Regions from separate parts of the Salana multivorans genome, predicted to be linked through region 1. Evidence: riboswitches for the same ligand, from Rfam matches in the RefSeq annotation. Region 1 holds a riboswitch; the other holds the start of a gene.

The links. Region 1 has a riboswitch for S-adenosylmethionine ahead of EDD28_RS12595 (LLM class flavin-dependent oxidoreductase). Riboswitches for the same ligand answer to the same signal wherever they lie in the genome.
Region 2: another riboswitch for S-adenosylmethionine. It lies ahead of EDD28_RS05235 (methylenetetrahydrofolate reductase); the one in region 1 lies ahead of EDD28_RS12595 (LLM class flavin-dependent oxidoreductase).

What each region holds. Positions count from the first base shown of each region.
Region 1 is NZ_RKHQ01000002.1:76,140-80,345, reverse strand. Features, by position in the region: gene nadD (nicotinate-nucleotide adenylyltransferase) at 1-294, opposite strand, end outside; gene EDD28_RS17470 (hypothetical protein) at 299-448, opposite strand; gene EDD28_RS12595 (LLM class flavin-dependent oxidoreductase) at 847-1,818, opposite strand; SAM riboswitch class IV at 2,118-2,230, opposite strand; gene EDD28_RS12590 (flavin reductase family protein) at 2,362-2,892, shown strand; gene proB (glutamate 5-kinase) at 2,912-4,078, opposite strand; gene obgE (GTPase ObgE) at 4,089-4,206, opposite strand, start outside.
Region 2 is NZ_RKHQ01000001.1:1,154,833-1,159,038, forward strand. Features, by position in the region: gene metE (5-methyltetrahydropteroyltriglutamate--homocysteine S-methyltransferase) at 1-927, opposite strand, end outside; gene EDD28_RS05235 (methylenetetrahydrofolate reductase) at 1,018-2,034, opposite strand; SAM riboswitch class I at 2,078-2,180, opposite strand; gene EDD28_RS05240 (hypothetical protein) at 2,365-3,705, shown strand; gene EDD28_RS05245 (response regulator) at 3,829-4,206, opposite strand, start outside.

The DNA.
Region 1 (4,206 bases):
CGTGTCGATCGTGTACGTCGTGCCCGGGCGGTCGATGTCGACGCGCGAGACGGTGAAGCTCGGGTTCGACGCCGTCGCGATGACGGTCATGAGGTAGCGGTGCTCGGCTGGCGCGACCCTGCGGTCGGCCTTGAACGGCTGGAGGCCGGTCGGGACGAAGACGACCTCGTCGAGCCCGAACTCGGCCGCGGCCTCGCTGGCGGCGACGAGGTGGCCGTGGTGGATGGGATCGAAGGTTCCACCCATGACGCCGGTGCGTCGACGCGCGCCCCGGGCGCTCTGGCGGTGAGCCACTACCTCAGCGCCGGCGCGTTCCGACGCTGCGGAACGCGTACGTGGCGAGCAGCATGAGCATGAGGATCGCGAACGCGATCCCTCCGTACAGCCAGGGGCTGGGGCGCGTTGCCTCGTGGGCAGCCTCTGCGAGGACCAGCAGCGAGCTCGACATCACGTCTCCTTCTTCGCGGCCCGTCTCAGCCGCAACCTTCACAGTGTTCCACGTCCCGACGGCCCGCGGCCAACCGCGTCGGAAAGGTCACTCCCCCGGCGGAGGGCGACCGGGGACCAAGGTCCCCGTTCCGACCCCGTTCCGGGACGCAGACTTGAGGGGCGGTCACGCACCGCGACAGCCCCGCTGCTTGACCTACCCGGTCGCGGCGGGCTGGTGAGACCGGCTAGCGCCGGAGCTGGTCTCCCGCGGAAGCCCCGCCACGATCGTGGCGGGGCTTCCTGCACTCTGCGGGTCCGGCGGGACGGCCGGGGTGCGCGCGAACGCGGCACCCTCGGCCGACGCCCCGCAGGCGGCGCGATCGCCGAGCGCGCTCGGCGCGGCCCAGCGCGCGACGCCTAGAGAACGAACGCGAGGTCGTCCACGAGGTCGCCCGCGTCCTGCGGCGCGGACGCAGCCGCCGGGGCGGGCACGAGCCCGCGGGCCGCCAGCTCGGGGACGAGCCCGTGCGCGATGGCGAGCGCGTCGGTCGGCAGCGAGCCGGGGACGAGCACGAACCCGTCCACGACACCGGCCCACTCCTCGAGGGCGTCGGCGACGGTCTGCGCGGTCCCGGCCAGCGTGAGCGTCGCGGCCTCCTCGCTGGCGCCGTCGGAGACGTCGCGGAGCAGGTCGGCGCGGAACTGCGCGCTCAGCTCGTCCTGCGCGATGACCGTGACGACGTCGACGACGACGCGGACGTCGTCGGGGTTGCGCCCCGCGGCCGCGGCGGCGGTGCGGATGGCCTCGCGACGCGCGGCGGCCTCCGCGAGGTCGGACACCCGCAGGCGGACGACGTCGCTGTGCCGCCCGGCGACGACGGCGGCCTCCGGCTCGGCCGGGGCCGTCACGAGCAGGGGTGCTCCGGCGGTGACCAGCGCGCGGTCGCCGGCCCAGACCCGGCGGACCTCGGCGTGGACGCCGCCGGCCGTCACGGTGGCGGGCAGCTGCCAGCCGGCGCGGCCGTCCGTGCGCACCTGGAGCCCGGCGACGGCCCGGGCGAGCCGGACCGGGTCGAGCAGGCCGGCCGGGAGGGCGGGGACGATCGCCGTCGCGCCGTGCAGCAGGCCGGCGGCGGCCAGCCGGGAGACCAGGACGGCCGGGTCGAGCCAGGCGTCCGGGCGGGCGGCGTCGTCGAGGCGGAACGACTCCCCGACCGTGACGAGGTCGATGCCGGCCTCGGCGGCGAGCAGGAGGTAGTCGGAGACGTCGCCGAGCGAGACGTGCTGCGCTCGGCTGGACCGGGCGCGGGTGTGCAGGGGCGCCTTGGCGCCGAGACCGGTGAGGTCGAGACCGAGCGTGAGACGGGTGGTGGGCGTGGGAGCAGTCATGACAGGTCCTTGAGGTGCACGCGGCGACGAGCCGCGACGAGTGTGTGGGGTGCTGGTCCGCGGGAGGCGGACGGGCCCGGAAGCGGGCGGGAGCACGACGGCGGGAAGCCGGCCGGGTGGGCCGAGCGGAGGAGCCTCACACGAGGTGAGGCGCAGTTCCTGCCGCCGTCAGCGCATACACATGCACGCCATCGGCGTGCCACACATCGAGGAGGTGGCGTTCGGGACGGTGGACTGGCTCGGGGCCTGGTTCACTCGCGGTGCCATCGTCGTTCGTTCCTCGTATCTCCGCTGCTGCGGACGAGCGCTTGCCCTGACAGGTAGCCAGGACCTGGTCGTCACCCGGGGCACCCCACCGCAGGTGGAGGGTTGCCGTCCAGCAAGCCGGGGCTTGATGCTGGAGCTCGAGACCGTGGTGCCGACGGTACGGCGGCCCCCGATCCGGTGTCAAATCATCACCTCGACGACACCCACCCATTGTCCAGATGATGGACGTTCGTTCTGCCGCCGCCGATCTCGGCGCCGCGGGGTTACCGTGGAGACGTGCCAACCTCGCTCAGCCCCGTCGGTCGACCGGCCGCCGTCGACGCCGTCGCCCCGCGCGCGTTCAAGGACCTGTTCCGCCACCACCCCGCCGGCGTCGCCATCGTGACGCTCGCGGGTCCGGGCGGCGAGCCGGTCGGTTTCACGGCCACGTCGGTCATCTCGGTCTCGGCCGAGCCGCCGATCCTCGCGTTCTCGGTGACCCAGACGTCGTCGTCGCTCGCGGCGCTGCAGCAGGCGACGACGGGCATCGTCCACTTCCTCGGCGAGGCCCACGCCGACCTGTCGACGCGGTTCGCGACGCCGGGCATCGACCGGTTCGCCGGCGTCGCGTGGGACCGGCTGCCGACCGGGGAGCCGCTCCTGTCCGACGTCGACGCCTGGGCGCGGATCGAGCTCCTCGACCGGATCCCGGCCGGGTCGAGCTACCTCGTGCTCGCGGGCGTCACCGCGATCTCCGACCACGGGAGCCGGGCCGAGCAGGCGCCGCGACTCGTCTACGCCGACCGGACCTACCGCCGCCTGTCCTGACCCGTCCGGTCACCCGGCCTCAGCGCCGGCGACGCACCACGACGAGGTCGTCCCGGTTGACCACCTCGCGGTCGTGGCCGGTGCCGAACAGCTCGCGGAGCTGCTCCGACGTGCGCCCGAGCCGCTCCGGCAGCTCCTCGCTCGAGTAGGCGACGAGCCCCCGCGCGACGACGGTCCCGTCCGGGTCGACGATCTCGACCGGGTCACCGGCCTCGAACGTCCCCTCGACGCCCGTGACGCCCGCCGCGAGCAGCGAGCGCTTCCCGTGGGTGATCGCGCGCACGGCCCCCTCGTCGAGGACGAGCCGGCCCTGCGCGTGGGCGGCGTGCGCCAGCCACAGGCGCCGCGTGCGCGGCCGAGGACCGGTCGCCTGGAACCAGGTCCCGACGTCCTGCCCCTCGAGCGCGTCGGCGACGTCGGTCGCCCCGGCGACCAGCGTCGGGATGCCGGCCCCGGTCGCCGTCAGCGCCGCCGTCACCTTCGTCGTCATGCCGCCCGTCCCGACGCCGCTGCCGCGCGCCGTCACGGTGACGCCCTCGAGGTCGGCGGCCGAGGACACGACCCCGATCCTGCTGGACGTCGGCAGCGACGGGTGGCCGTCGTAGAGCGCGTCGACATCGGTGAGCAGGACGAGCGCGTCGGCCTGGACGACGTGCGCGACGAGCGCGGCGAGGCGGTCGTTGTCACCGAACCGGATCTCGTCGGTGGCGACCGCGTCGTTCTCGTTGACGATGGGCACGACCCCGAGGGCGAGGAGCCGCTCCAGCGCGCGCTGGGCGTTCTTGTACTGACCGCGCCGGACGACGTCCTCCGCGGTCAGCAGCACCTGCGCCACCGTGAGGCCGTGCCGGGCGAACGCGCGCGTGTAGTGCGCCATGAGGAGGCCCTGGCCGACGCTCGCGGCCGCCTGCTGCGTCGCGAGGTCGCGCGGGCGCGCGGCGAGCCCGAGCGGCGTGATCCCGGCGGCGATCGCCCCGGAGGACACGAGGACGACCTGCGTCCCCGCCTCGCGGCGCGCGGCGAGCGCGTCGGCCACCGCGGCGACGGCCGCCGGGTCGAGCGCTCCCCCGCCCCGCGTCAGCGAGGACGAGCCGATCTTGACGACGACGCGCTGCGCCGCCCGCAGGACGGTGCGCTCCGTCCCGCGGCTGAGGTCGCGCGGGGTGCGCTCGGCGGTTGCTCTCACGCCACCAGTCTCACAGGTCCGGATCGGTCCAGACGCCGCGGTCGCGCTCGTCCGACATCTCCTCGCGCGCGGCGGTCTTGGCATCCATCCGCGCGGTGTGGGTGGCGCGGCGGTCCCGCGTCGTGCGG
Region 2 (4,206 bases), on a different contig from region 1:
CCCGTCCGGAGCCGTCGGGGCCGGGAGCTCGCCGCGGACGAGGTCGAGCGCGATCGCCTCGACGCCGGCGGCGAGCAGCGGGTCGATCGCGCAGCCGAGGCGGCCGTAGGGCGCGGCCACGAGGATGCGCGGACGCGCCTCGCCGACGGCCGCGGAGGTCAGGGCGGCGTACGCCCGCTCCGTCGCGGCCGTGACCTCCTCGCGGGGCACCTCCCACAGGTCGCTGACGAGCGCCGGCTCGTCGAGCTGGACCCAGGCGGCCCCGGCCGCGGCGAGGTCGGCGAGCAGGAGGGCGTAGGCGGCGACGACCTCGTCGAGGCGGTCGAGCGGCCGGAAGCCGGCGGGGGCGTCGGCGCTCGCCTTGGCCAGGAGCAGGTAGGTGACGGGACCGACGAGCACGGGACGGCCGACGACGCCGAGCCCCGCGGCCTCGCGGACGTGCGCGACGCGGGAGCTGCCGCGGTAGGCGAGCGGCGTCAGCGGGCCGATCTCCGGGACGAGGTAGTGGTAGTTCGAGTCGAACCACTTCGTCATCTCGAGCGGCGGCTGCTCGGCGGTGCCGCGCGCGAGAGCGAACTCGACGTCCGTGCCCAGCGGCGTGCTGGCCGCGGGGTCGACGAGACCGGCGAACCGCTCGGGCACGGCGCCGAGCGCGAGCGTCACGTCGAGCACCTGGTCGTAGTGGGCGAAGTCGAGCGGGACGGAGCTCGGCTCGGTCAGGCCGAGGTCGCGCAGGCGGGTGACGGTCGCGGCGCGCAGGGCCGTGGCCGCCTCCGCGAGGTCGGCCGCGCTGGTGCGGCCGGCCCAGTGGCTCTCGAGCGCGCGCTTGAGCTCGCGGTCGCGGCCGATCCGGGGGTAGCCGAGCACCGTCGCGCGGGGGAGCGCGGCGGCGTCGGGGCTGGTCGAGGGTGCGGTGGGGGAAGGCATGGGGTTCTCCGGGGTGTGGGTGTCCCGAGCCCGGCGGGCGCGATCCGCGATCCGCGTCGGTGGCGGGCCGCGGCCGTGCGCGCCGAAGGCTCAGGCGGGGGCGAGGACCTCGTCGAGGAGGGCCGAGACGCCGCCGTGCTGGTTGAAGGTGTACAGGTGCAGGCCCGGGGCTCCGGCCTCGAGGACCTCCCGGGCCAGGCGCGCGGTCGCCCGCAGCCCGATCCGGGTGGCCTCATCACGGGTCGCGGCCGCGTCGAGCTCGGCGAGCAGCGCGGTCGGTTCCGGGATGTCGTTGAGGGCGCACAGCTTGCGCACCCGCGCGGGGTCGGTGAGCGGCAGGATGCCGGGGACGAGGGGGATCGTGACCCCGGCCTCGCGCGCGGCCTGCTGCAGCTCCCGGTACGCCTCCGCGTCGAAGAAGAGCTGGGTGATGGCGAAGTCGGCACCGGCGTCCTGCTTGGCCCGCAGCGCGGCCAGCTCGTCCGCGCGGCACGCGTACCGGCGGGTGGCCGGGGCGGCCCCGACGGCGCCGGCCTCGGCGCCCCCGACCGCCGGGTCCTCGCCGGCGGCGACGGCCGCGCTCGTCTCGTAGCCGGGGTACGCGGCGACGGCGATCGACACCCGCGGGTGCTGCCCGCGGTGCGCGACGAGGCGGGCGAGGCCCGAGCTCGCCCGCGCGCCGAACCGCTCGGCCTCGACCTCGCGGATGAGCTCGACGAGGTCGCTCGCGCGGGAGAACCCGTCAGGCGCCGGGGTCCACTCGGTCTCGCCCTGCGGGGCGTCGCCGCGCAGGGCGAGGAAGTCGCGGACGCCGGCGTCGAGGAACGCCTCGACCACCGCGCGGAGCTCGGCCCGCGAGCGCCCGACGCACGTGAGGTGCGCGATCACCGGCACCGTCGTCTCGGCGAGGATGCGGGCGACGAGCGCCTGCGAGCGCTCGGCCGTGCTGCCGGAGGCGCCGTAGGTGACGGAGAAGTAGTCCGCGTCCCCCTCGGCGAGCCGGGTGATCGTCTCCCACACCTGCGCCTCGCCCTTGGGCGTGCGCGGGGGGTACAGCTCGTAGCTGATCGTCGGACGCGGCGGACGGTAGAGCTCGGACGTGGTCACGTCGGCCTCCCGTCTCGCCGCGGGTGGTTGGCCCGCATGAGTGTCTCCATCGGTCCTGGCGTGAGCACCCTTCCCCGCGGGAGGCTTCCGTTGAGGGGTTGCTGCGGCGTCGACGAGCCAGGTCTCTCGGCCGCTCTGGATGGTGTCTGGAGAGTAGCGCGGGCGACGGGCGGTGGTCCAGATGCCGGGCTGCGGTCCGCATGTCGAGACGTGCCGGCGCCCGCGACGCGGGTCCGGCGCCCTGACCCGAATTGATAACAGTTCTCATTTTCGGCTAGGGTCGAGCAGGTCCCCATGACCGAGACCACTCCCGAGATAGCAAGGACCCGCATGTCCCGATCCACCCGCCCGCTCGCCGCCGCCGCCCTCGGCGTCCTCGCCATCGCGCTCGCCTCCTGCGCCGCGCCCTCGACGGGCAGCGACGACGGCTCGACCGCCGGCACCACCGAGGAGCACGAGGAGCACGACGACCACGACCACGACGGCGAGGACCACGAGGACCACGCCGACGGGCACGACGACGCCGAGGCCACCGAGGCCTCGAGCCGGACGCCCCGCCTCGCCCTGACCTACGACGGCGGCATCCTCGTCGTCGACGCCACGACGCTCGAGACGGTCGCCGACCTCCAGCTCGACGGCTTCAACCGGCTCGCCGCCCTCGGCGACGGCCGCCACGTCGCCGTCTCGACCACCGGCGGCTGGGCGGTGCTCGACGCCGGCACCTGGAGCGTCCCGCACGGCGACCACTCGCACTACTACACGGCGGCCCCGGCCCTGACCGACGTCCTGCTCGAGGCCACGACGCCCGGACACGCCGTCCACCACGACGGCCTCAACGCCTTCTTCGACGACGGCACCGGCGACGTCACCGTCGTCGAGACGAGCGAGTGGACGGACATGGTCGAGCACGGCCACCTCCACCCGATCCGCGAGTACACGACCGAGCACGCGCACCACGGTGTCGCGGTCGCGACCGCCAACGGCGACCTGTTCGTGACCCGCGGCGACGACAGCGGGCGCACCGGCGCCATGCTGCTCGACGCCGACGACGCCGAGATCGCGGTCGACGACCAGTGCCCCGGCGTGCACGGCGAGTCCGCCGCGACGGACGCCGACGGCGAGGAGTTCATCCTCGCCGGCTGCGAGAACGGGGCCCTCGTCCTGCGCGACGGCACCTTCACCAAGCTCGCGGCGCCCGACGCCTTCGGCCGCATCGGCAACGCGTTCAGCGTCGAGGGCAACGACATCGTCCTCGGCGACTACAAGACCAACGAGCAGGGCGGGATCGGCCTGACGCAGATCAGCCTCATCGACCTCGGCACCGACACCATCACGCCGGTCGACCCGTTCGGCGGGTCGGACGCCGAGTACACGTGGCGCGGCCTCGCCCGCGGCGACGACGGCGAGATCCTGGTGCTCGGCACCGACGGCGTGCTGCGCGTCCTCGACACCGCGGGCGCACAGGTCCGCGAGATCCCCGTCATCGACGCGTGGGAGGTGCCGGAGGAGTGGCAGACGGCGCACCCGGCCCTGACCGTCCTCGACGGGATGGCCTACGTGACGGAGCCCGCCACCGGCGAGCTGCACGCCGTCGACTTCAGCGGCGGGACCGTCTGGAAGTCCGGTGACCTCGGGCGCCCCACGACGGAGATCGCCGGCGTCACCGGCTGATCCCCCGCCGGTCCGCCGCGCCGCCGTCGTCCGTCTCGTCTCCTCCTCCTTCGAGACGGACGACGGCGGCGCTTCGGCGTCCGGGAGGGGCCGGCGACGGGCGGCCGCGGCCGCGCGGGTCGCTCAGCCCTCGGCGGCCTCCGGGTCGATCCACGGACGGCGCGGGTAGGGGTCGTCGATGTGCCCGGCGTTGAGCGCCCGCGCCACGGCCTCCCGCGGGCCGTCGCGCAGCGGGACGCCGGCCGCCTCGAACGCGTTCATGACGTGCATCATGTGCGTGCGCGCCGTCGAGACCGAGATGCCCAGCGTCGACGCGACCGACGACCACGGATAGCCCGCCGCGAGCAGCCGCACCACCTCGCGGGCGCGCGGCGAGAGCTCGACCGCGCCGACCGGGTCGGCGAGCACGGCCTCCGCCAGCTCCGAGTTCACGTGCGCCTCGCCCCGGGCGGCCGCCGCGAGGGCGCAGACGAGGTGCTCCGGCGAGTCGTCCTTGAGCAC